Regions from separate parts of the Prochlorococcus sp. MIT 1306 genome, predicted to be linked through region 1. Evidence: predicted binding sites of a transcription regulator. Region 1 holds the regulator's gene; each other region holds the start of a gene.

Region 1 (7,499 bases):
AGGTGTGCCCAGACAGGCTTGGTGTTTCTCTGCTTAGAGGGGCTACCTGGCCAGATCCCTCGGCTGATCGGGGTTGGCATCGTCAGCAATTAGCACTGATGCCTGTTCCCGATGGTTGGAGTCGGGAGGCTGTTCCTCAGGCAGCGTTGGCTTTTAGAGAGCCGGGCTGGTTGGGGCCTTCTGATCTAAATGTGTCATGGTCAGGATTGCCATCGCTGCCTTCAAAGCTGGTTCCATTGGCTGTGACGTATGCCGAAGTAAGGCAGCTGAAGCTCAGCGTGCTTAATGCCGGTGCAACACGCCAGTCTTGGGCCGTAGGGAAGACTTGGCGGGTTGGTAGCGCTCACGAGTCCTGTCTCGGCGAAGCGGTAGAGCTGAAGCCTGGAGAGTTGGCTGAACTATTGCTTGAGCGTGTCGATTGATGTGATCGTCAATCTTCGTGTTCTTCAAAGGGGTCTTCGAGTTCTTTTGAGGGAGGACCAAAAGCTGTGTAGAGCCCGTATCCGGTCAGTCCGAAGGTGATGGTGACCATGGCAATGAGCAGGGTGTAGGTCTCGGAGGAGGAGTTTTCCATCACATCTCTCGACAGGATTAGTCCGTATGCGGACTATGACCATTACAGTAGGCATGCTTAATCACCATCCGAGACCGAAGCTCCGTTATGGCTCAAAGCACCCGTCTGGGAAATCTGATCAAATCTCTACCCGGCTACGCCCCTGGCAAGGTAGTGCCTGGTTGGGGCACTACCCCAGTGATGGCTGTGATCGGCTTCATGTTGCTGATTTTCCTTGTGACCATCTTGCAGATCTACAACCAGTCGCTTCTCCTCCAAAGCATCAGCTTTGAATAGACTGTCCTCGGCTCTGCTGGGCTGAGGTTCGCCTATGAATGTGTTCGGCATCGGTCTCCCCGAGATGGCGGTTATCGGCGCCATAGCACTGCTTGTATTTGGACCTAAACGACTTCCAGAGTTTGGTCGCACCCTTGGTAAAACCTTGAAAGGTTTTCAGGCAGCCTCAAAGGAATTCGAGCGCGAGATTCATAAAACGATGGCAGAACCTGAGTCCATCGAACAGGCTGCGACGGAAGAGTTCAAGCAGCAAGACACCAATGCAATAAGTGAAACCCCTCAGGAGGCTAAAAACCCTCCCGCCAGCTGAGAGTGGTATGAGGCCGGGTCGTTTACGTCTATTGGTAGGCCTAGGTAATCCAGGCTCAAAGTATGTCGGTACCCGTCACAACATCGGCTTCATGGCCCTCGATAAGTTGGCTGCGCAGAAGTCAGTCAGTTTCAGGCCGCAAACAAAGTTCCATGGACTGATGGCGGAAGTGGGGGTTGGCTCAGAGAGGGTTCGATTGCTGATGCCTCAGACTTATATGAATGAAAGCGGTCGGGCGATTCGTGCAGCCATCGATTGGTTTGGCTTGGAGGTTGATCAGTTGCTGGTGCTAGTAGATGACATGGATTTGCCTTTGGGTCGACTGCGGCTTCGCGCCCAGGGAAGTGCAGGAGGTCACAATGGTTTGCGCAGCGCGATTCAACATCTGGGGACTCAGCATTTTTGTCGTCTGAGGATCGGGATCGGTGCTCCAGGTTGTACCTCTGAGGAACGAAGAGCTCGAACCGTCTCGCATGTGCTCGGGGTGTTTAGTCGGCAGGAGAGCCTCCTAGTCGATCGAGTGCTCGATGAGGTGCTGATGGGTTTGGATCTGATTCAGTGCCTTGGGTTGGAACGGGCAGGTAATCGTCTCAATGCTTTTCAACCGGAGGGTTGTTCTGCCTGCTGATGAGTCATTTGCCTGTTACCACGGCTCGCCTCTGTGTTCACCGGCAAAGCTTTGCCGACCAACGCTTGGATGGGGAGGTCTCCGCTGGGGGGTTTCAGTGGCAGTTCAGCTGGGCTTTCGATCGGGGTGAACTGAAAGTGGAACCCTCTCTTGGTCGAGCACTGATTGAGGATGCTTTACTGCGCTTCCTCGTTAAGGCTGACTACCACCTTGAGCCTGGTGGGGATTATATGTTCACTGTTAGGGCCCGATTCTGAAGTTGGGTGGTCCGGGCCAAAGGAGTTGTTGCCCGAGGTGGTCTTCAAGCAACACCATTGCGGCTATGGCGTCCAGATGATGGGGAGGCAGGATCATTCCTCGGGGTAGCCAGCGGCGCCAGTTGCTTGGGGGCCATAGCTCCCAATAGCGATGGCGGGCGCGCAGTGTGCTCCCACGTTCTTCGACTACATGCAGGGGGGCAATGTGCAGCAGAAGGTTTTGCCAGTATTCACTGCTGGTGCCGTTGCCGATCAAGATGCCTTCTAAGGGTGCTTGGTTTTGCCAATGCATGATGAGGTCGAGCACCGCGGCTGCGGCCACCACTTTCCCCTCAAGCACAGCACTTGTTGCTGTATCGGCAAGAACTAATCCACATTTATTGCGACCAGGATCTACGGCCACAAGCTTTGTCATGGTTTGTCTACGGGAATCTTTGTCCAAGGACCACCCACGGGCTGAAGGACAACTGCTACCGGATCGGCCGTATCGCTGTTGCGGAGTGCCACGGCTTCTAGCTCAATCCGCTCTTGAGAACGGTTCAGTAATGCCTTGCCGAGCCGGTTCATTTCACTGCCATCGAACTGCAGTCCTGAACTGAGGGATCCGCGTCTTTTTACCTCTGCCAGAGTTGATGCAAGCAGGAGGCTAAGTCGGTTGCGTACGGTTTCGCTGCTCTTCTCGTTTTGGTCAAGAGTCGTTCGTGCGAGGACTTCGCCTTGTCGGACGATGTTGATATTTTGGCGAGCATCCGGGAAGGCATACACCACGTTCTCCCCACGCAACACGTTTGCGGCAGAGCGCACATAGACCACCCAGGTGCCTGGCTTTCGGATGATCTGTTCGATGCGGTTGATATCGGTGCGTGGCACGAGCAGGATCTGTCGATTGGCTTCTTCACCGGGACGTACGCGTCGAAAAGCCTCCAGGTTTGCATCCTGAAGTAGGCGGTCGATGACAGCTTTCGCCTGGCTGGGGTTGTCGAGCCGCAGGGTGGCTGCGGCAAGTTGCTGCCCACTGCTCAGCACAACATCCCCTCGACGTAAGGCAATGAGGTTGGTCTCGAGTTGCTTCAGTTCTTTTTCAGCCGAGCTAATTCTGCTGCGAACATTGGCTAGTTCAACTTCCGTTCGGCGGATGTCGGCATCTTTTTTGGAAATGTCGCGACTGAGACGAGCTCGTTCCGCTTCGAGCTGTTGTCTTTGTTTTTGTAGTGGTGCGAGTTCGTTGCGAAGGGCGTCAGCCCGCTTTTTGGCTTCCTTCAGTTCATTCTGAACCTGATTGCTGTCCGACCTGGCCTGCTTGAGATCAAGCTCGGCATTGAACTGGGCCGACCGACTTGAATTGAGGGCATCGCGGCTTTGTTGGAGTTTGGCCTGAAGGTCATCCAGTTCAAAAAGTCCTACTCGCAGTTGTCGACTGACCAGCAGCATCAGTCCTAGGGACAGGGCGCTAATCAGGCTGCCAGTGAGAACGGTGATGAATACGGCTGTCCTTCGCGGTCTGAGATTGAACAGGCTCAGCCTTGCTTTGCCTACACGGCTGCCAAGTCGATCGCCGAGGGTGGAGAGCACACCACCGAGGACGAGTAGGGAGAGGATCAGCAGCCAGCCGGTCACGACAATGGGCGGGTGGGATCAGGAATAGTTTCAACCCGTTTCACCATCCTGGACTGGGACGGGGATCAGTTGAATTTTTTAGCAAGGGCAATCGGATCAAGAACGGTGATTTTCTTGCGATCGATTTGCACTAGACCTGAATTGCGCAGGTCTCCCAACAGGCGAGTAATGGTGACGCGAGTCGAGCCGATTGCTTCAGCGATGGACTGATGTGAGAGGCGTAGGTCAATGGTGATTCCTTGTTCCCCTGGAACCCCGAAATCCCTGCAGAGGACTAGTAGGAAACTCACAAGCCTTGATGACATGTCGCGGTGAGTGAGGGTCTCGATCATGGTCTCGGTTTGCAAGATCCGACTTGAGAGACCCTGCAGCAGAAGTAACCCCACGCTGGTGTCGTTTTCGATCGCCTGGCGAACTGAGGTGGCTGGCGCTGTGATCATTTCCACTCGGGTGAAGGCTACGGAGTGATAAAAACGGTCTGAGCGATGGCCTGTGAGCAGAGAGAGCACGCCAAATAGGCTGTTTTCACGCAGTAATGCCACGGTGATCTCTTCACCAGATTCATAGACCCGAGATAGCCGAACGGCGCCGCGTCGAATGAGATAAACCTTTTCGGCAGGATCGCCAGGAAAGAAGATGGTTTTGGAACGCTCCACCATTTCGTTGCTGGCGCCATCCAGTTCACGGATGACTTCCAGCAGGGTTTTCTGGGTTGGAGCAGGCGAGTTGGCCATGCTTCCGGACCCTTGAACATAGGGTTGCTGGGCGTAACGGCTGAAGCCGCGGATGACGCCGGTCATGGCTGCGCAGCAAACGGCAGAAATATGAAGTTAGGGAGTGGACCTCCACCACCATGTAGCAATGGTGACGGTTTTTAGTCTTCTTGCATTAACGCTGAACGTTGGAAGGCTTGTAGATGTTGTAGGCCTGGTTCTGCCAGATTCAGCAAGTCGTTGAGTTGATTCCTGCTGAATGGAGCCCCTTCAGCGGTGCCCTGCAGCTCCAATAGGTGCCCATTGGAGCCCATTACCACGTTTAGATCCACATCAGCCTTGGAGTCTTCGCTGTAGTCGAGGTCAAGGAGGGGATAACTATCGACTAAGCCAACGGATACTGCAGCAACTTGGTCGATGACGGGTTGATGCGTGAGCAGGCCTTGTTCCAGCAAGCGATCGCAGCCTCGTTTTAAGGCGATCCAAGCGCCGGTGATGGCGGCTGTACGTGTGCCGGCATCAGCCTGAATGACGTCACAATCAATTCGCAGGGTGGTTTCCCCAAGAGCGGCCATGTCGATCACGGCGCGCAGGCTGCGGCCAATGAGGCGTTGAATTTCTTGAGTGCGTCCGGAAAGCTTGAGCAGTTCACGGTTCTGTCTTTGCGGTGTAGACCCAGGGAGAAGGCGGTACTCGGCGCTGAGCCAGCCTTTGCCTTGGCCTTTGCGCCAGCGGGGGACACCTTCTTCAACGCAAACACTGCAGAGCACTGCGGTGCGACCAGTGCGGATGATTAAGGAACTGAGGGCAAAGCCCATTGGATCCCATGTGATCTGAAGGGGCCGCATATCGTCAGCAAGGCGGCCGTCAGCACGTGACTGGGGGGATGTGAGCATCGTGCTGTTGGTGGGTGAGATGACCTGAGCCTGGCAGAAACAGGTGCTTTTACACCATGGATAGTGTCAAGAGCCTTGTTAAGCAGCTTCCCACCGCTACATTTGATTTCTGCTGGTTTAGTCGGGGCGATTGAGACTTTTATGACTGCCAGTCTGAGCCCTAGCCATCGCTCCGTGGATCCGTGCATAACGGACCATCGCTTGCAGGAGAGTGATGGGAGTCGGTCTTTGGCAGCAGTTGCTGATAGGCGTCTGCTGCATCTGGTAGCTCCTGAAGGGCAGCTTCAGGTTTATACAGCCCCCTATCGAGGCAGTTTTTCTGTTGTCTTGAGTCAGGCGTTAAGAGCGGCTGGTCTGGGAAGTCGTGTGTTGGTGGCTCAGTTCCTCAAGGGAGGAGTAGATCAAGGCCCAGATGGGCGTGTGCGCCTATGTGGGCGACTTGAGTGGCTGCGCCCGGCGGTTCCTGGCTGTCTGTCTGAGCCTGCTTCAACGCTTGCCGTTGACTCCAGCGCACCTGAGGCCGTGGAGGCCATTTGGCAGGAATGTCGGGATCGCATCTTGGCGAGTGATTTTGATCAAATGGTGTTGGATGAGGTTGGTCTGGCGATTGCTCTTGGTTATCTCAATGAAGCTGATGTGTTAACAACTCTGGAGCAGCGCCCTGGGTCGATGGATGTCATCTTGACTGGCTCAGTCATGCCATCGATCCTGATGGCAATGGCTGATCAGGTCACTGAGTTGCGTCGTGGTTTCTAATGCTTAAAAACGACCGTTGGATCACCGAACAGGCCGCAGCAGGGATGCTTGAACCCTTTCAAGCCGGATTGATTCGACATCTTGATCCTGAGCAGCATCAACGGCCTGTACTTAGTTTTGGCTGTTCTTCCTTTGGTTATGACCTAAGGCTCTCTGCGAAGGAGTTTTTGATCTTTCGCCATGTACCAGGCACGGTGATGAATCCGAAGCGATTTAATCCTGCAAATCTCGAATCCACCCCTTTGCATCAGGACGAGGATGGCGAGTATTTCATCCTGCCAGCTCATTCTTATGGTCTCGGTGTGGCGCTGGAGAAGATGAAGGTGCCATCAAATATCACTGTAATTTGCCTAGGTAAGAGTACCTATGCTCGCCTTGGCATCATCGTTAATACAACTCCCGCCGAAGCCAGTTGGGAAGGGCATCTCACGCTTGAATTCAGCAATAGTTCTGGAGCTGATTGCCGTATCTATGCCAATGAAGGCATTTGTCAGCTTCTTTTCTTCGAGGGTGATCCCTGCGATACCACCTACAGCGATCGCCAGGGTAAATATCAACATCAGCCAGAACGCGTCACTCTCGCCAGGATTTGAACGAAAAAGATCTGTTGAATGCATGTCTGCTCTCAACAGATCTTTTTGATTTTGTAGACATTGATAGAGTGAAGCTACTGATCTCCTCCCCCACTTATGTCAGACAAGCAGCCAAAGTCAGCACCTCCTGAGGTTGAGGTGAATACCTCAGGTGATTATCTTGGTGGATGGGGACAGTTTGGCAACTCTTTTGTCTTTTGGGTGAGTGCTGTCGTTCTCGCCGCTTGTGTAGGAGTTTTGGTGTTCAGTATTAGCCTGCTTCAAGGTTAAAGATGAGATTTTTTGCAACTTAACTCCATGAGACGGACTTCTTTGCTGTTCAGGCTTTCTGCTGGTTTTGAAATTCTTGGTGGGATTTTTGCTCTTGTTCTGCCGATTAAATTTTGTTCACTACTTTTTGGTTATACGCTAGTCACTGAACAGGTAGGTATTGCAAGATTATTTGCATTGGCAATCATTGCTCTTGGCGGGGCGTGCTGGGAAGCATCAAGCCATGCGCCGATGCAAAATCCGAGAAGATCTCTTTGTTATTATAATATTGCTGTTGGCCTTTTGTTAACGTCTATTGGTGTGAGCCAAGATGTAATTGGTGTTCTTTTGTGGCCAGGAGTATTTATTCATCTTGCAATAGGGATTTTGCTTTTGCCTGGCCTTAGAAAGCTAGAGATTTCCTAGGTAAGGGAATTGATGCTATTGATTTGGTTAAATGCCTAAATGGTTTATTTACAAATCAGTCCTAGATATAAGAAGAATTTGGCTAGACAAAGAAACTTGCGATTGTTTAGGGATTGGGATATTTGGCCTAATCGGCTTTTAACGCTAAGTTCAACAAGGCGCCTCAATAACACTGCTCTGACTCAGCAGAAGATGCTTGGCATG
Region 2 (7,499 bases), 330 kb from region 1:
GACACCAGCTGTTTTCTATCTGAGCCGTCCGTTCGGAGAGAAGACAGGTTCAGCTACTAAGTACGGTGGCGACGGAGCTGATACTTTCGGCACCTTCGGTGGTCTAGTTCTAACCACATTCAAGTTCTGATCTTAGCGAGGCAGGAGATTTTCTGCCCTGGTTCGTCAGACCATCAAGGCGCCCTTCAAGCGGGCGCCTTTTTTTGTCTTTAGAAATTACTCAAAAGCTGAAGAGAGCAATGCAGAACACTTCAACGAGGAAATATGCATTGGTTCTTTTATCAATTAATCTACGATCACAGTAAAGGGGAGCTACTGATCTACTCTCTCTTCAAGACTAGCATGTTTACTTTTATGAGCAAATTAATGTTTTAAGCATTGAATGAAAAATGCTTGTTACTAATAATATGCCTTGTGATGACCACTTTGCATTTATTGAGGTAGTCATTTTGAAAACCATTTCAGAATTCATTTACCATTAGTTGCTGGATGCTTATCTGGCGTGAGGTTCGACAAAGTAACCCAAACTAATGAAACTAATGACGCGGCAGGTCTAGCGAACTAATTGGTTGATCAGATGATACCAGAATTAGTTGCTGAGATCCCTATTAAGCAACTCTTCTTGGATTCCAAGGTGTGAGAATACAGACTATTAGTTCGTGATGGCGGCAAATCAGAGGATCACAGTATGTTGCAGGAGATCTCAATGTTGTCAATCTGGATTTTATCCAGAATAGATTTTGAAAGTGATAATTATAGCCTTACTATTCCCAGGCCGAGTTAAATTTATCTCATGCTTAGCAGACCTTGCTTCTCGAGAATTGAGCGCAGATAATACTCTTCACCATATGCAGGAAAGTAAGACTTTTGTGGGCTTATATTTGTAAATTTGCATCCTTTCAGTAATGAGGCCTTTTTGTTTATTGGGAGATTATTCTTGTTGCATTCACCCCTCTTGAACTTGTCGATTCCCAAGAGAAGAATCCTAATAGGCTCAATATCGAGAGGGTCGCTAAAGTGACGTCTCCAGTGATATTCAAACCACTTATCTGATCCAATTGAATCTTGATCTTTAAAGGATTTTTCATGACTTAGCGTTTTCGAATTAGGATCATCATGATCATCTATTCTTAATTCAACTACTAATTCAAGCCAATTTCTCAACTCAACGTCTTCGCACAAGACTTTAGGGTTGATCGCAAATTTTTTGATATTCCATTCTTTCTCAAGCCGCAGGCACCCTTTGTTCATTATTCCTTTAGGTCCATAGGTATGAAGCCTGTTGTCATTAAGGAAGTAATTGAAACTGTAAAAAAAGCCATCTCCAACAACATTCTTGATTAAATTCATCCAATAAGATATTGCCTTGTCAGGCATTTCTTGCAAGCTTCCTGTGTTGATGACGGCATCAAATTTGTGGCCCAACAAGGATTCTGAAAATTGAATTGGCACCAGGTTAACATCCCATTCTTTGAGATCAATTTCTTCATGGGAAGAAGTTATCTTTACTGACTTTTCGGGAAAATTTGCGCGTATAAATGAATACGAAAAGAACAACATCTCGGGGAGATCAGTTAATATATATTTTGTGTCATTGGTTGCTTCTAGGAAAATACGAGCTAAACCACCGTAGCCACCGCCAACTTCTAGCAAGACTTTTGATTTTTTAGGCATATATTGATTTTTGATTGAATTTTTCTCTAACCACTCTGAAACTGTAAGATAGATATATAAGTGGTATAGGAATACATTGCTATATTGCTTCCCTTCTACTGAGGCAATGCTTTCTATTCTACTAAAGTCGGATTCTTCTGGAAGAAGATCTAGATTAACCTTGGGAAACTCTTTTGCTATAAGCCAATACCTTTCTTCTATTATGGATAAAATACTGCGACCCCTGGTGGTGACAAAGTCTCTCTCTCGTCTGTGGTCAAAGCCAGATGTTGGCAATTGTGCGTAACAGACTATTTCACTAAAAGTGGTTTTTTTTCTTCCGAACTCCAAAGCTGATTGCTGTAGATTCTTCCACCATTGTGAAACCTCAAGATTTGGAGGAGGGGGTAAAGAGGAGACATGTTTTAAGATTGAATATGCGTCTTTTATTTCTTTAAGTTCAGTGTTGATCATTTGAAAGCCTAGTAATGAGTATTGAAGCAAAACAAGTGTACTTGACCATTGTAACTAAACGATGTTTTGAACATTTTTAGGATCCTCTGAGAGTTGATGTCACAGTCAGAATGATAGGATGGAACAATAGCTTCAATAATATTTTCATTACTCTCTAGATTAATGGAGGCGCTTATGTATCCATAGTAAGGGTACTGGGATAATGGTATTAAAGTGTATCCTAGATTGATCTGTACGAATTTGGATCGTTTTTCATCAGATTCTTTGGGTAATATACATGATCTGACTTTCCCAAATATTCTTGCAGTACCAGGGCCGGATTTGATTTCAATCACAGCATAAAAATTGGAAAAATTGATCAACATTTTGTCTTTTGAAAGCAATCTAATGGGATCAATCCAGAGGCATTCTCTCGATTGGCAGTTGACTATTGATTGAGAGAATGGCCCGTTTGGAATTTGTATCTCTGGGATTAGTACATTGTCACGTAGCTCTACAAGTCCTAAGTTATTGAAATCTCCTCTAGTTGCACCGGCTCCTATTTCGTCTGGGCAGGTTAAGTGACCACAGCTACCAGAATCATCGCTTATCAAAATTAATTCCTTTGGCCCTTTTTCATTTAGCATGCTTCCAAAAAAAGTCCCTCCTTTATTTTGTTCAGCGTGTGGTATGTTTAAGTATCTTGTTGCGGTGGAGAGATAAAAACTGGAATTGGCGGCATCACTTAATTCATATTCGCAACAGCTTTGGATTTCTGAAATAAAATTAGCTCCAAGCTCGTTGAAATGAATTATATTTCCTGTGGCCAGATCTGGAGCATGCATATTATCCAAAGTGAATCTTAACTCAGACTATCATCTGACTCTTATAACAGCAAAATCAAATTGCTGTGATATGCGATCTCTGAAGCATTAATGCAGCCCTATGTATGTCGTTAAGGCAGGGTGTTCCCGCGTTTCTAAATGAATATAAAAAGCTCAATCAAAGCTTTCTTCTAACAGGAAAGAAGCCTTTTTGTTCATTTTAATATATCTCGATTATTTTTTATATTTTGCAGCAAGGGGAAGAGTCAAGCAAAGTAGGGAATGGAAGTTGGTTTCACCTCTAATAAGTTTCGATATGATGCTCTGAGAATCGTTTTCCAAATTAGCGGGAAATTAACTAACACAGAGAATGTCGTTGGAAGAGACCTCCTTACCCCCCCCCTCTGACACAACAGTCAGCACAGGCGAACTGACAGAAAAAGACCACTGGTGTCCCTCTCCCTCATGATTTGTTCGGATCCATTAGAGTCTTACGGGAACTGGTTTTCTGGATGGGGGGCTACCTTCATCACAGGTACGGTTCACCTTTTCGTCTATCTCACTAAGGAATCTGCCCAGGTACATTTCTTATCATTGTCGATTCCAGTGTTCCTTTAGGCTTTATGCGGTTCCTGAATACCCAGGTCGCTTTGACAACCCACCCCTAAGTCCTACGAGTAGGCACAAATAAGCGGGCATGTTTGTGAAAACTAGTTCAGAATAGGTTTACCAGCAGTTTTCTCCTTCGCCGATCGGGACGCAAATATTTGATTTCTTTGCCTTTTTGGCAGCTTTCTTAGCATCTTCATCAGGCTTGCTTTCAGCATCGATGTCTTGATCAGTGGTCCACTCTTTCAGTCCTCCCATATCTCCTTCACCGCCTTCGCCAGCGTGACTCAGGTTTGGCTGAAGTGCGTTTGCCGCCAGCAGTGCAGAAGCTGCAAGAAATATTGCTACAGGAGACTTTTTGCTCATGCTGAGAGGCTCATTTTTAAATCCATTTTGGCTCCTCCACGCCACCATTGTTTGGCGATTCGTTACTTGACTTGGTATCAAATGACTCTGGCTTCAGCTGCCGAGGCGCCTGAGCAGGTTGGTGTAGGCCTGAAAGATCAAGTCCAGTTCTGGTGAACGGCCATGCTCGGCAAGAAGGGCACGGGCACCAGCATTGAGGCCAAACAGAATAGTGCGGTCTTCATTGCTGCTGATATAGCTCTGGATCCAGCCAACACAAACCAGCCGTTCACCAGCAGTGACTGTTTCCACGGCATGCAGGCTTGTGCTGGGATAAATGATCACCTGGCCAGCTGGCAGCTTCACTTGTTTGCTGTCTTGCAAGGTTTGAATGCAGAGAGCTCCTCCCTCGTAACTTTCTGGCTCGTTGAGAAACAGCGTGAAGGAGAGGTCGCTACGCCCTGAGCTCATGTAGGCATTGTCGACATGCATTCCATAGCCCTGGCCAATGCCGGATCGACTGAACATCACCCCGTGGATGTGCCTTGGCAAGGCAAAGCTCTTCACAAGCGGATCCGATTCAAGCTGCTTAATTACCAGCTGGCTGTTTTCTTTGGCGGTTTTTGAGTTGCGATCCAGCTGGAGGTTGTTCTTGACTTCGGCTGCTTGATATCCCGCTGTTTTACGTCCGTCCTGCCATGAGCTTTCGTCAGCCAAGAGAGTTGCACGCAATTGGCTCACAGTTGCCTCATCAAGCAATGGATGGGTCAGGGGCTCCATAGAGATTGCTGAGGAAATCCCATCATCAGAGCGTTGAGCCTCTTGGGTCGTGAGCGCATCATTTGTTACAGCAGCTGGTATGGAATGCGCAAGGAGGCTTTGAGTGCGCTCAATAGGGTGAGGCTTACAACGTTAATGGTTTGCTGGCAATGGGTTTGAAGGCGCGTCTTACGTATTCAGGCTTGGCGGCCGTTCTCGCCCTTGGCACTGGATTCAGCCAAAACGGTGTTGCGAATGCTCGAGAAGTACGTGTTTATTCAGGTCGGCACTACAACACTGATCGTCAAATATATAAGAAATTTTCTGAGCAAACAGGGATCAAGGTTCGGCTGATCGAATCTTCTGGGATTTCATTGTTAGAGCGTCTTAAAAGAGAGGGGGCAAACTCTCAGGCCGATGTGATCATCCTTGTTGATGCGGCACGGATTAGTAATGCAGCAAAAGAGGGTCTTTTGCAACCTTCGCGCTCAGCAAAATTGGATAGCGAAGTCCCTAGTGCCTATCGCGATCCGCGAGGTCGTTGGTATGGCCTGACCCGTCGTGTGCGGGTGATTGTTGCCAATCCATCGAAGGTGAACGTTGGCAGTATTCGCACGTATGCCGATCTGGCTAGCCCCTCACTTAAAGGGAAGGTGTGTCTACGCAAGCGCAACAACGTCTACAACCAATCTTTAGTCGCTGATCAGCTTGTGTTGCGCGGTGAGGCGGCAACCAAGAGTTGGTTACAGGGAATGATCTCTAACGTTTCCCAGCCTTACTTTGGAGGAGATGTCTCCCTCGCTCGTGCTGTGTCACAAGGCATCTGCGGTGTTGGCATCGTTAATCACTACTATGTTGCGCGGATGCGTGCTGGTGTGAGCGGATCGAAAGACAAGGCTCTTGCTAATAAGCTCACGGTTATCACACCTGATCCCGCCCACGTCAATGTCAGTGCTGGTGGGTTGGCTAGGTATGCAAAGAATAAGAAGGAGGCGATTGAGCTGCTTGAATTTCTTGCTTCACCCGATGGCAGTCAAGGCATGGCTGGCCCCACCTATGAGCATCCGTTGAATGGCTATGGCACGTCGTTGGAACTCAAAAAGTTCGGCACTTTTCGCCCCGATCGGGTCACGATTAGCCAGCTCGGAGCGAATAATGCCAAGGCGATTCAGTTGATGGCTCAATCCGGTTGGAAATAGGGTTTTAGGCTTGTGGGTTCAGGGCTAGAGCCCTTCTTAGGGAGATCCTTTGCCAGGCTCTTCCTCGAACCCCGCAGACAGCGAAGTGCAGAGAGGGGAATTCTCGAGATAGTCGTTTGAGTTTGTTTGCGAGGGTTTTCTTCGCCTTTGCTTGTTGCAGGCTTGGCCCTGACAGCACTAGTGCTTGGTGCCCAGCCCTTTCCTTCTCAAGCAATGGTTGTCGTTGCTGTGCTGTTGCTGATTACGGCTCGTTTCTGCTTGATTCGTCTCGGCATGACCCAAAGCAGGGCTACAGCATTGGCGTTGATGTTGCCATTGTTGTTGGCATGGGCTTGCTGGTGGGGGCAGCCGAGGCCTGGACCTTTGGAACCTGTGCGTTTGTTGGCGAGTGCCGGTTCTTTTGATCGTTCCTCGCGCCTACCGCTTCGCAGCAGCCTCGAAGGCCGGCTGCTGAGTGATAGCCGATTGCTTGGGGCTAGCGAGTTTGGGGCTGATAGTTGTCGTGCCTTGTTGGCGGTGAACCGGATCAATGGCCTGCCGAGGCATGGCCGTAGTGAAGTTCAGCTAAGACCTTGCCCTCAGCTTTTGCAGCAGGGTTGGCGAATCCGTGTGCATGGTCAGTTGCGCGCTCCGGCTCTAGGGCCTCATTCGCTTCTGCCTGGGCCAGCGGAGCGGCTTCAGCAGCAGGGAAGTTGGAGCCAATTCTGGGGTGATCAGGTTGAGGTGTTGCAACGTCCCTGGACGCCCATCGCCGATGCTCGTCGCCAGGTCGCCATGCGCTTACAGCAACTGGCAGGTCCACGTTCGGGAGGATTGCTGGCGGCTTTGGTGTTGGGTCGTGCCCAAGTTGATCTGCCGCTTGATTTGGTTAAGGCGTTCCGCGTTGCTGGCCTTTCCCATGCCTTGGCGGCTTCGGGCTTTCATCTTTCTGTGCTGTTGGGAGCGTCGCTGGGGATTGCTCGGTTGCTGCCAAGGTCCTTCCGTTTGACGTTTGCTGCAACGGCACTGATCAGCTTTTTGATGCTGGCCGGTCCACAACCGTCGGTTGTGAGAGCTGTGTTGATGGGTGGCACGGTGTTATTGATTAATGAGGGCGGAGGCCGCAGTCGTCCTCTAGGGGTGTTGCTAGCGACTTTGGTGCTGATGCTGTTGGTGAATCCCGCCTGGGCGCGTTCGATTGGTTTTCAATTGAGTGCGGCAGCTACTGCCGGATTGGTCGTCACAGCAGGGCCCCTAGAGCAGGCTCTCTCCAATCGTCTACCTACATGGCTTCGAGGGTTGGCACCGGCGCTGGCTGTTCCTTTGGCCGCAATCGTCTGGACTCTGCCACTACAGATTGTCCATTTTGGATCCACTCCTGTCTATGCCCTATTGGCGAATCTGCTGGCTGCTCCTTTGTTGGCGCTGCTCACCCTCTCAGCGATGGCGTTGGTCTGGTTGTGTTTGCTCTTGCCTGCTGGCTTGCTGACTCCATTGCTGAATTGGATAAGTTGGCCGATCCAGCAGTTGGCTGGCTTATTGATTGCTCTGGTGCGTTGGATCTGCACTTGGCCAATGGCGCAGTTGTTCACCGGTCATCCCCAGCCTTGGTTGGTGCTGTTGTTGGTGTTGGGATTGCTGCCATGGTTGGTAACGGGATTGCGTCACTGGCGTCACT
Region 3 (7,499 bases), 420 kb from region 1:
CAGATCTTCCCAACAAGCTGGGGCTGCAACGTGCCTGCATTCCCGTTCTGAACACCCGCACGATCGGCAAAGCAGAAATGCACAACAACAATTCACTACCAAAAGTAGAGGTAGATCCACAAACTTACGAGGTGTTCGCCGACGGCGATTTACTCACATGCGACCCCGCAGAAGAACTACCAATGGCCCAGCGATATCTCCTAATCTAAACGCTAAATTCAACATCTACCTTTAGGTTGCTAAGTCATAGATCAAGACTTGATCGGCATCACAACCTCAGCCGGCTGAGGAGCACACGCTGCCACCTGTTCATCAACTACTGCACCCACAATCACAATCGACGGCGCTGCAAACCCTTCGCTCTGCACCCTTTGAACCAACTGTTCCAAGGGAGCTTTGAGGTAGCGCTGACCTACGACAGTGCCCTGTTGAATGATTGCTGCGGACGTAGCTGGATCGAGTCCACCGGCAATCAACTCTTCGACGATATAAGCAAGGTTATGCAAACCCATATAAATCACCAGGCTGTCACTTGCGCTAGCAAGATCCTTCCAATTCACAGAAGGGCGCTGTTTGTCGATCTTCTCGTGACCTGTCACAAAAGTGACAGAACTACCACCACAACGATGGGTCAGAGGAATACCCACATAGGCCGGCGCAGCCATCCCCGCTGTAATCCCAGGGACCACCTCCACCGATACCCCATGACTCTGCAAATAGGCGGCCTCCTCACCACCCCGCCCAAACAGAAAAGGATCACCACCTTTTAGGCGTACTACACAGGAATGACGCTGAGCCAATTCAACAAGCAACTCATTTGTCTTGGACTGTGGGACCCAATGACGTTCTCGACGTTTACCAACAAAATGCCGTTCACAAGACTCGGGTACTAACTCGAGTACTTCCTTAGGCACCAGAGCATCGTGAACCAAGGCTCCGCACTGGCGAAGCAGACGATAAGCCTTCAGTGTGAGCAAATCAGGATCACCAGGGCCTGCACCCACCAAATACACAGTGCCAAAGTCCAAAGAGCTCATGGCAATGCAGCCAGCAAATCAATCAAACCCAATCGAAATAACTCAATCTCAAGTAGGGAAGTCATCACCCCAGAATCGCGCAGCGTCTGCGTCATCTGGATTGGCGCCAAGGCGAGAAAAAGAGGCTTGGATGCCTCCTTCGCTGCAGCGAGATCAGCATGCCAGTCGTCCCAGGAAAGCATGGGCAACGCCAGCCGCTGCTGAAGCAAACTTAAATAGCGATGAGCAACACCCTGGCGAAGGGGATGGTGAACCAAAACAAGAGAGCCATCACGACAATCCTGACGCTGCACCCACTCCTGTAACAATCGCCACCAAGAGGGCCAGGCACCCAAGAAAGGCACCAACCTGATGTTCACACCCTGTTGCTGAAGTCGCTGACGAATCAACGGCACATCCTCTCGAACATGAGAACCAGGCAGCAACAACAAAGGAACCAGCCAAATAGGATCTGCACTCTGCTCATGGCGATCAGTAGCCGTTAAGGCTTCTACCAGCACAGGTGTGCCTCGACGTTGCGCGACCTGCAGAGCAAAAGAACGCACACAAGAAGGAACATACCCACCAGCACGGCCATGCACGATCAAACGCAAAGCGCGCTTACAACCAACCTCCTCATGCTTTCGTAACAACGGCCACGGATCTAAGACATCCGAAACTGGTGAAGTCATTCCAGTCTTAATAGTCGACTGCAACCATGGCATCCCGTCGCTATCGCACACAGTCGCAAACTCGGTTGAGGACGAGTGGTCGCCAAGGCAGACAGGGTGCAAACCGCTCAAAACGCTTTAACAGTGACTTCGAAAGGGATTTAGCTGCCATGAACCGTGTGTGGAAAATGCTCAGACAAGGCACAATCCGTTGGCTGGGAGAGATAGGCCGCCAATACTGAAATCACTTAAAATTTATACACAGCAACCATAAAGAAGGAAACTTGTGCACCTAGATGTATCGATCAACACCAAATCTTGAATTTCACACAAATGCTCAATTTTGTTCAATCTGATACCGCCAATACCCTCTTCCATCAGGCTTAATGACTCCATTCGCAGCGTGGCCTGACTCCTTAACACCCCTAGCTCAGCCAACATCAGCCGGGCTCAGAATGTATACAAAGACACCAAATCTTTAATTTCACACAAATGCTCAGTTTTGTTCAATCTGATACCGCCAATGCCCTCTTCCATCAGGCTTAATGACTCCATTCGCAACTTACCCTTACTTCAATAATGGCAGAGTCTAAAAACCATGGGCATCGAATAAGCAAATAAAGTTTGAAAAACATGATCACTTCTTTTCAAGTTTAATTTCAACAAAATGTCATGGTTATTAGCTCTCCTGCTAAACAATTTCTCCAAGGAAAGAAGCTCAACAAAATTGAGCAAAACAAAGCTTTTAAAGATGGCTTAGATGTTGGTGATGAACTTGAAACCTTTGCTCAGGTTGGTTGGGAACAGGTCGATAAAACAGACCTCGAACTGCGCCTGAAATGGTATGGAATGTTCTGGCGACCCAAAACTCCTGGCAAGTTCATGCTACGGCTAAGGATACCCAATGGTGTTCTCAATAGCCACCAAATAAAAGTAGTGGCCTCAATCGTGGGTCGCTACGGAGAAGACGGCAGTTGCGACATCACAACACGCCAAAACCTACAGCTTCGTGGTGTTTTACTGAGTGATCTTCCCGAAATCCTCAGACGTCTTGAAGAGGCAGGTCTCAACACAATCCAATCAGGTTTTGATAACCCACGCAATGTCACAGGAAATCCACTGGCTGGGATTGACCCTCTTGAAATTGTTGATACTCGCCCTTACACAACTGAACTACAAAATTTCCTCACGAATCAAGGAAAAGGAAACCATGAATTCTCCAACCTTCCCCGCAAATGGAATACGGCAGTTGCAGGGGCCCGCGATAATTTCCTGCTCCATAACGACATCATCTTCCATCCAGTGGAACACGATGGGGTGATGGGTTTCGGCGTCTGGCTCGGAGGGATCCTCTCCTCGCAGATGAATGACTATGCGCTGCCTTTAAATGCCTGGGTTAAACCCAATGAAATCTGTCGGCTCACCGGCACTATTCTAACGCTATGGCGAGATAACGGTGAGCGTAACAATCGCCCTAAGGGCAGGTTTCGCATGTACCTCGACAGCGTGGGCATCGAAGCGTTTCGCACCATGGTGGCGGAAAAATTTGGACCGCTAACTCCTGATCCCGGTTCTGTATTTGACGACAAGCCTCGCTCTTTTTACGGAATCCACCCTCAGAAACAAACAGGACTTCACTACGCCGGCATGCATGTACCCGTTGGACGATTACGCGCAGAAGATCTTCAGGATCTTGCTAGCGCCAGTCTTAACTATGGCAGTGGTGAAATTCGTCTTACTGAAGACCAGAACATCATTTTGGTGGGGCTATCAACTACCAACCTCGACAAATTTCAAGCTGATCCACTGCTACAGCGTTTTCCACTTGAACCCGGTTCCTTTGCCGCCGGCACTGTCTCCTGCACAGGAAATACGTACTGCAGCTTCGCCCTTACAAACACCAAAGATCAGGCCATGGCAATGGCCCATCAACTGGATGCAGAACTCATCCTCCCTGAGGAAATAAAAGTCCATTGGACTGGCTGTCCCAACAGCTGTGGCCAGGCCTACATGGGCGCAATCGGCCTCACAGGAACCAAAGCCCGTGCACCGAACGGGGGCCAAGGCATGGTTGAGGCCTATGACCTCAGCCTTGAAGGCCGGCAAGGGCCGGATGCCCGAATCGGGACACTGCATCGCAAAGGCATTCCTGGCAGCGAACTGAAAGACGTACTGCGGGAATTACTGATCGAACGCTTCGGTGCTCAACCTCGTAGCCAACCGAAGCAGAACAGCGACCCTTTCTCCAACTTCATGAACTGGTTCAGCAATTTAGGCGAAAACAGCAGCCCATCCCCTTGAGCTGCGATCGCTAAACCACCGTTCTTAAATCAATCACCTATCAAGCCCCACCATGCAATCGACTTCCCAAGCACGTGATCTTTTCTCTCGCTTTGTCAACTGGTTAAGCAACAGCGGTAGCGACAAGCCTGCAATCAATCAAAAAGAAGGTGGCCGAGATGTCTTCTCACGCCTGATGAACACCATCAGTGGCTAAAAATCCTCCTCTCGTTAAACCTACGCATCTACCAACATGAGCGCCACGGCGTCACAAATGGACTACGTCCTACCTAACGAACTTGTCGACGGCATGATTACCGCCGGCGGCAAAAAAGCCACTGTCAGCGTCAAGAACTTGCTGGTGCGTGGCTTCTATTCCGGGGCCATTCTCGGCCTTGCTGTGATCCTTGCACTCACAGTTGGTCTCAAGAGTGGTCAACCATGGTTGGGATCCCTGCTCTTCCCCTTCGGCTTTGCCAGCATCGTGCTATTCGGCATGGAACTGGTCACCGGTAACTTCGCTCTGCTGCCTATGGCCACATGGGCCGGCAAGAGCACCTGGGGAGCCACCTTCCGCAACTGGGGTTGGGTCTGGCTCGGCAACTGGATCGGCACTGCTGTGGTTGCCCTATTGATGGCAATCAGCCTGACCAGCGGTGGCACCGTGGATCCCGCCTCCGCTGCCGATGGTGGCGGCATGTGGCAACAGGTAGCAGCGAAGATCATTGCCCTCAACAAAACCAACGTTGTTAGCAAATACGAGAACCTTCAATCCCTTGGCTTCTTCTTGGCCTTCCTGCGCGGATTGATCGCGAACTGGTTGGTTTGTCTGGGTGTGACCATGGCCCTAGTTAGTAAGAGCGTACCTGGCAAAATTTTGGCCTGCTGGCTGCCGATCACAGCATTCCAAACCATGGGAATGGAGCACATCGTGGTGAACATGTTCCTGCACACCGCCGGACCCATGCTTGGTTCAGGCGTTTCCTTTGGCCAAGTAATCGTTTGGAACTTCATTCCAGTCACCCTCGGCAACATCATTGGCGGGATGGTGTTTATCGGCATGCTCTTCTACAGCACCCATCGCACCCAAATGAGCAACGTACTGCCTACGGTTCACGATGAGAAGCTGGAACGTGAACTCGCCGCCGAACTAGGGGCACGCTGATCTAGAACATTCATGAGCTTCGATGAAGCCGTTCTCTGGGAACGTCTCAATAAAGTAGGTAAGACTCCTCTAGAACCAGACTGGCTGGGGAATGTTTACTGCCCCAGCCTTTCTGCTGATCTACGTAAAGCCTTAGCCGAAAGACTGGGCTTGCTTGGTGATGATGGCTGGGGAATATTAAAAACCCTGCTTAAGCAACATGGTAAGCAGTCTGAACTCATCTATGCAGCTGGCCTCTGCCATCAACCTGAGGCTCGAGACTGGCTCATCCAACAACTTGGTGATCAAGAAGAACTGGAGCTCGAGGTACTGCAAGCAATGGCCTGCTGGGGAGCCATAGTGCCAACTTTGCTGATAAAAAGGATTTTCAGAGAACCTTCCCAAGCAATGCGCATGGCTGGTCTGGAGTTGTTGAACTTCAAGGCATACCAACTTAGCGATGACGAGCTGCTGAACCTCCTTGACGACCTCCTCAACGACATACGCGATCCAGTGGTGTTAAGCACCATTCGAATTCTGCAACGACGCGATGGTGTCGACATCAGCAACCGCATTGCCGAAGTGGCAAGAAAAGGTTCCGAAGCTACAACACGAGCAGCATTACTAGCCCTGGGCTGCATCGGCACATCCAGCAGTCAATCAAACCTGTTCAAGCTCAGCCAAAGTCTGCCGACTGATCTCCATCGAGACCTAGCCAAAAAACAACTTGCTCAGCAATACAGATCATGGCAATGAGTCCATAGCCAACGGATACGCAAATATGGGTTATTGAATCAAAAAGAGGATGATGGCAATAAATGAAAACTGCAATCCAAGCAAAAGCAATCGTATCTGATGATTCATTTCATTGACACCAATCAACTACTGAAAAGCAGAACTACGGTGCCAAAAAAACTCTTACTCTTAGATGAATCTTCTATGCAAGATGCATGCCGAGCCCTTGCAATCAAAAGCCCGGTAATCAAATAAAACAATAGCATAAAACCAGTCTCGACGTTGATCAATACCCCAATACCCCAGCGCAAAAACTTTGGAGATTCGAACATTGCACTTAGAAAATATAACTACGCTGAAATGCAAACAGCCTCGCTTTATCGTTGCAGTGATTCCTAAAGCCCAACGGAGCCAATTAGGCCTGTGCCAAGCAGACATGTCACAAGGATGTCTTAATCGCTACTCCACGCAGCTACATGACTACAGAAAGATCCAATGAGTTCCGGCAATCAATCGTGACCACATGCCCCGAATTATCCGGCCGTGAACGCTTCAAAGCCCACCTCAGGAAAGTGGGAAGTGGAGAGCAAACCAGTCGTGGCATGAGCCGTGAAGAATCAGCTGATGCCTTGCATCTCATCCTTACAGCCCAAGCCAGCCCTGCTCAAATTGGCGCCTTCCTCATCGCCCATCGCATTCGTCGACCCGAGCCCCAGGAACTCGCCGGCATGCTTGATACATACAGAGTGCTTGGACCCAAACTGAAATCAGCCAATGGCCAGAAACGACCCATTTGCTTTGGGATGCCATTCGACGGCCGCAAGCGAACAGCCCCCATTTATCCGCTCACAGCACTGGTCCTACTCAACGCTGGTCAACCCGTCGTCTTGCAAGGGGGGCAACGTATGCCAATCAAATATGGCGTCACCACAGAAGAGTTATTCAAAGCCTTAGGGCTACAACTCCAAGGCCTATCAATAGCAAACCTAGAAGCTGGCTTTCAACAACATGGTCTGGCACTGATCTACCAGCCAGATCACTTCCCGCTGGCCGAAAGCTTGATCAGTTATCGCGACGACATCGGCAAGCGACCGCCTGTGGCCAGTTTGGAGCTGCTTTGGACAGCACATCAAGGACAGCATTTACTCGTCAGCGGCTTCGTGCATCCACCCACCGAAGACCGGGCCTGGAAAGCCCTTGAGCTAGCAGGTGAAACAAATCTCGTGACTGTGAAAGGGCTCGAAGGAAGCACAGACCTTCCCATCAGTCGAACTTGCATCACATCCCGAGTTCAAAACGGCAAGCCAGAACGACTCATCCTCCACCCCCGTAACCACGGCTGCTTTAGCCAAGACGTTGAGTGGAGCAACCTTACGGAGTGGCGCGAGCAGGCAATGGAAGCTCTGCACAATCGCGGGGCATTAAGCCAGCCCCTCCTCTGGAATGCTGGTACCTACCTATGGTTAGCGGGCCTGGCCGACAACCTCGATGAAGGTATCGCTCATGCTGAAAAGTGTCTGCAATCAGGCTTAGCCCAAACCACGCTTGAGCAGCTCATTGCTTGGAGAGAGACCATCATTTGAAGCGAGCCTGTAGGTTTTTCGCCATGCGATAACGATCGAAACTCACACCTCCGATCTGAATCACTTCCTT

Evidence for each region. The regulator NtcA, encoded in region 1, controls nitrogen genes in cyanobacteria. The targets are predictions, from matches to a motif close to GTANCNNNNGNTAC.
Region 2: the regulator NtcA is predicted to act here: its motif matches at 4,720-4,733, upstream of SIB74_RS07540 (Fe2+-dependent dioxygenase).
Region 3: the regulator NtcA is predicted to act here: its motif matches at 6,296-6,309, upstream of SIB74_RS11215 (anthranilate phosphoribosyltransferase family protein).

Annotation. Positions count from the first base shown of each region.
Region 1 is NZ_CP138959.1:1,815,717-1,823,215, reverse strand. Features, by position in the region: gene SIB74_RS09230 (alpha-mannosidase) at 1-422, shown strand, start outside; gene psbN (photosystem II reaction center protein PsbN) at 431-574, opposite strand; gene psbH (photosystem II reaction center phosphoprotein PsbH) at 662-850, shown strand; gene SIB74_RS09215 (TatA/E family twin arginine-targeting protein translocase) at 885-1,160, shown strand; gene pth (aminoacyl-tRNA hydrolase) at 1,168-1,788, shown strand; gene SIB74_RS09205 (DUF3146 family protein) at 1,788-2,045, shown strand; gene SIB74_RS09200 (resolvase) at 2,029-2,460, opposite strand; gene SIB74_RS09195 (DUF3084 domain-containing protein) at 2,457-3,662, opposite strand; gene ntcA (global nitrogen regulator NtcA) at 3,728-4,462, opposite strand; gene rph (ribonuclease PH) at 4,537-5,271, opposite strand; gene SIB74_RS09180 (cob(I)yrinic acid a,c-diamide adenosyltransferase) at 5,413-6,027, shown strand; gene dcd (dCTP deaminase) at 6,027-6,620, shown strand; gene SIB74_RS09170 (hypothetical protein) at 6,717-6,890, shown strand; gene SIB74_RS09165 (hypothetical protein) at 6,918-7,295, shown strand.
Region 2 is NZ_CP138959.1:1,490,005-1,497,503, reverse strand. Features, by position in the region: gene SIB74_RS07560 (iron uptake porin) at 1-130, shown strand, start outside; gene SIB74_RS07555 (putative sugar O-methyltransferase) at 787-2,127, opposite strand; gene SIB74_RS07550 (hypothetical protein) at 2,136-2,951, opposite strand; gene SIB74_RS07545 (hypothetical protein) at 3,657-3,905, opposite strand; gene SIB74_RS07540 (Fe2+-dependent dioxygenase) at 3,999-4,664, opposite strand; gene SIB74_RS07535 (Fe(3+) ABC transporter substrate-binding protein) at 4,814-5,842, shown strand; gene SIB74_RS07530 (ComEC/Rec2 family competence protein) at 5,990-7,499, shown strand, end outside.
Region 3 is NZ_CP138959.1:2,231,184-2,238,682, forward strand. Features, by position in the region: gene ureC (urease subunit alpha) at 1-209, shown strand, start outside; gene cobA (uroporphyrinogen-III C-methyltransferase) at 252-1,037, opposite strand; gene SIB74_RS11190 (CbiX/SirB N-terminal domain-containing protein) at 1,034-1,819, opposite strand; gene SIB74_RS11195 (ferredoxin--nitrite reductase) at 2,360-3,988, shown strand; gene SIB74_RS11200 (hypothetical protein) at 4,041-4,184, shown strand; gene SIB74_RS11205 (formate/nitrite transporter family protein) at 4,242-5,132, shown strand; gene SIB74_RS11210 (hypothetical protein) at 5,145-5,867, shown strand; gene SIB74_RS11215 (anthranilate phosphoribosyltransferase family protein) at 6,323-7,429, shown strand; gene SIB74_RS11220 (GNAT family N-acetyltransferase) at 7,422-7,499, opposite strand, start outside.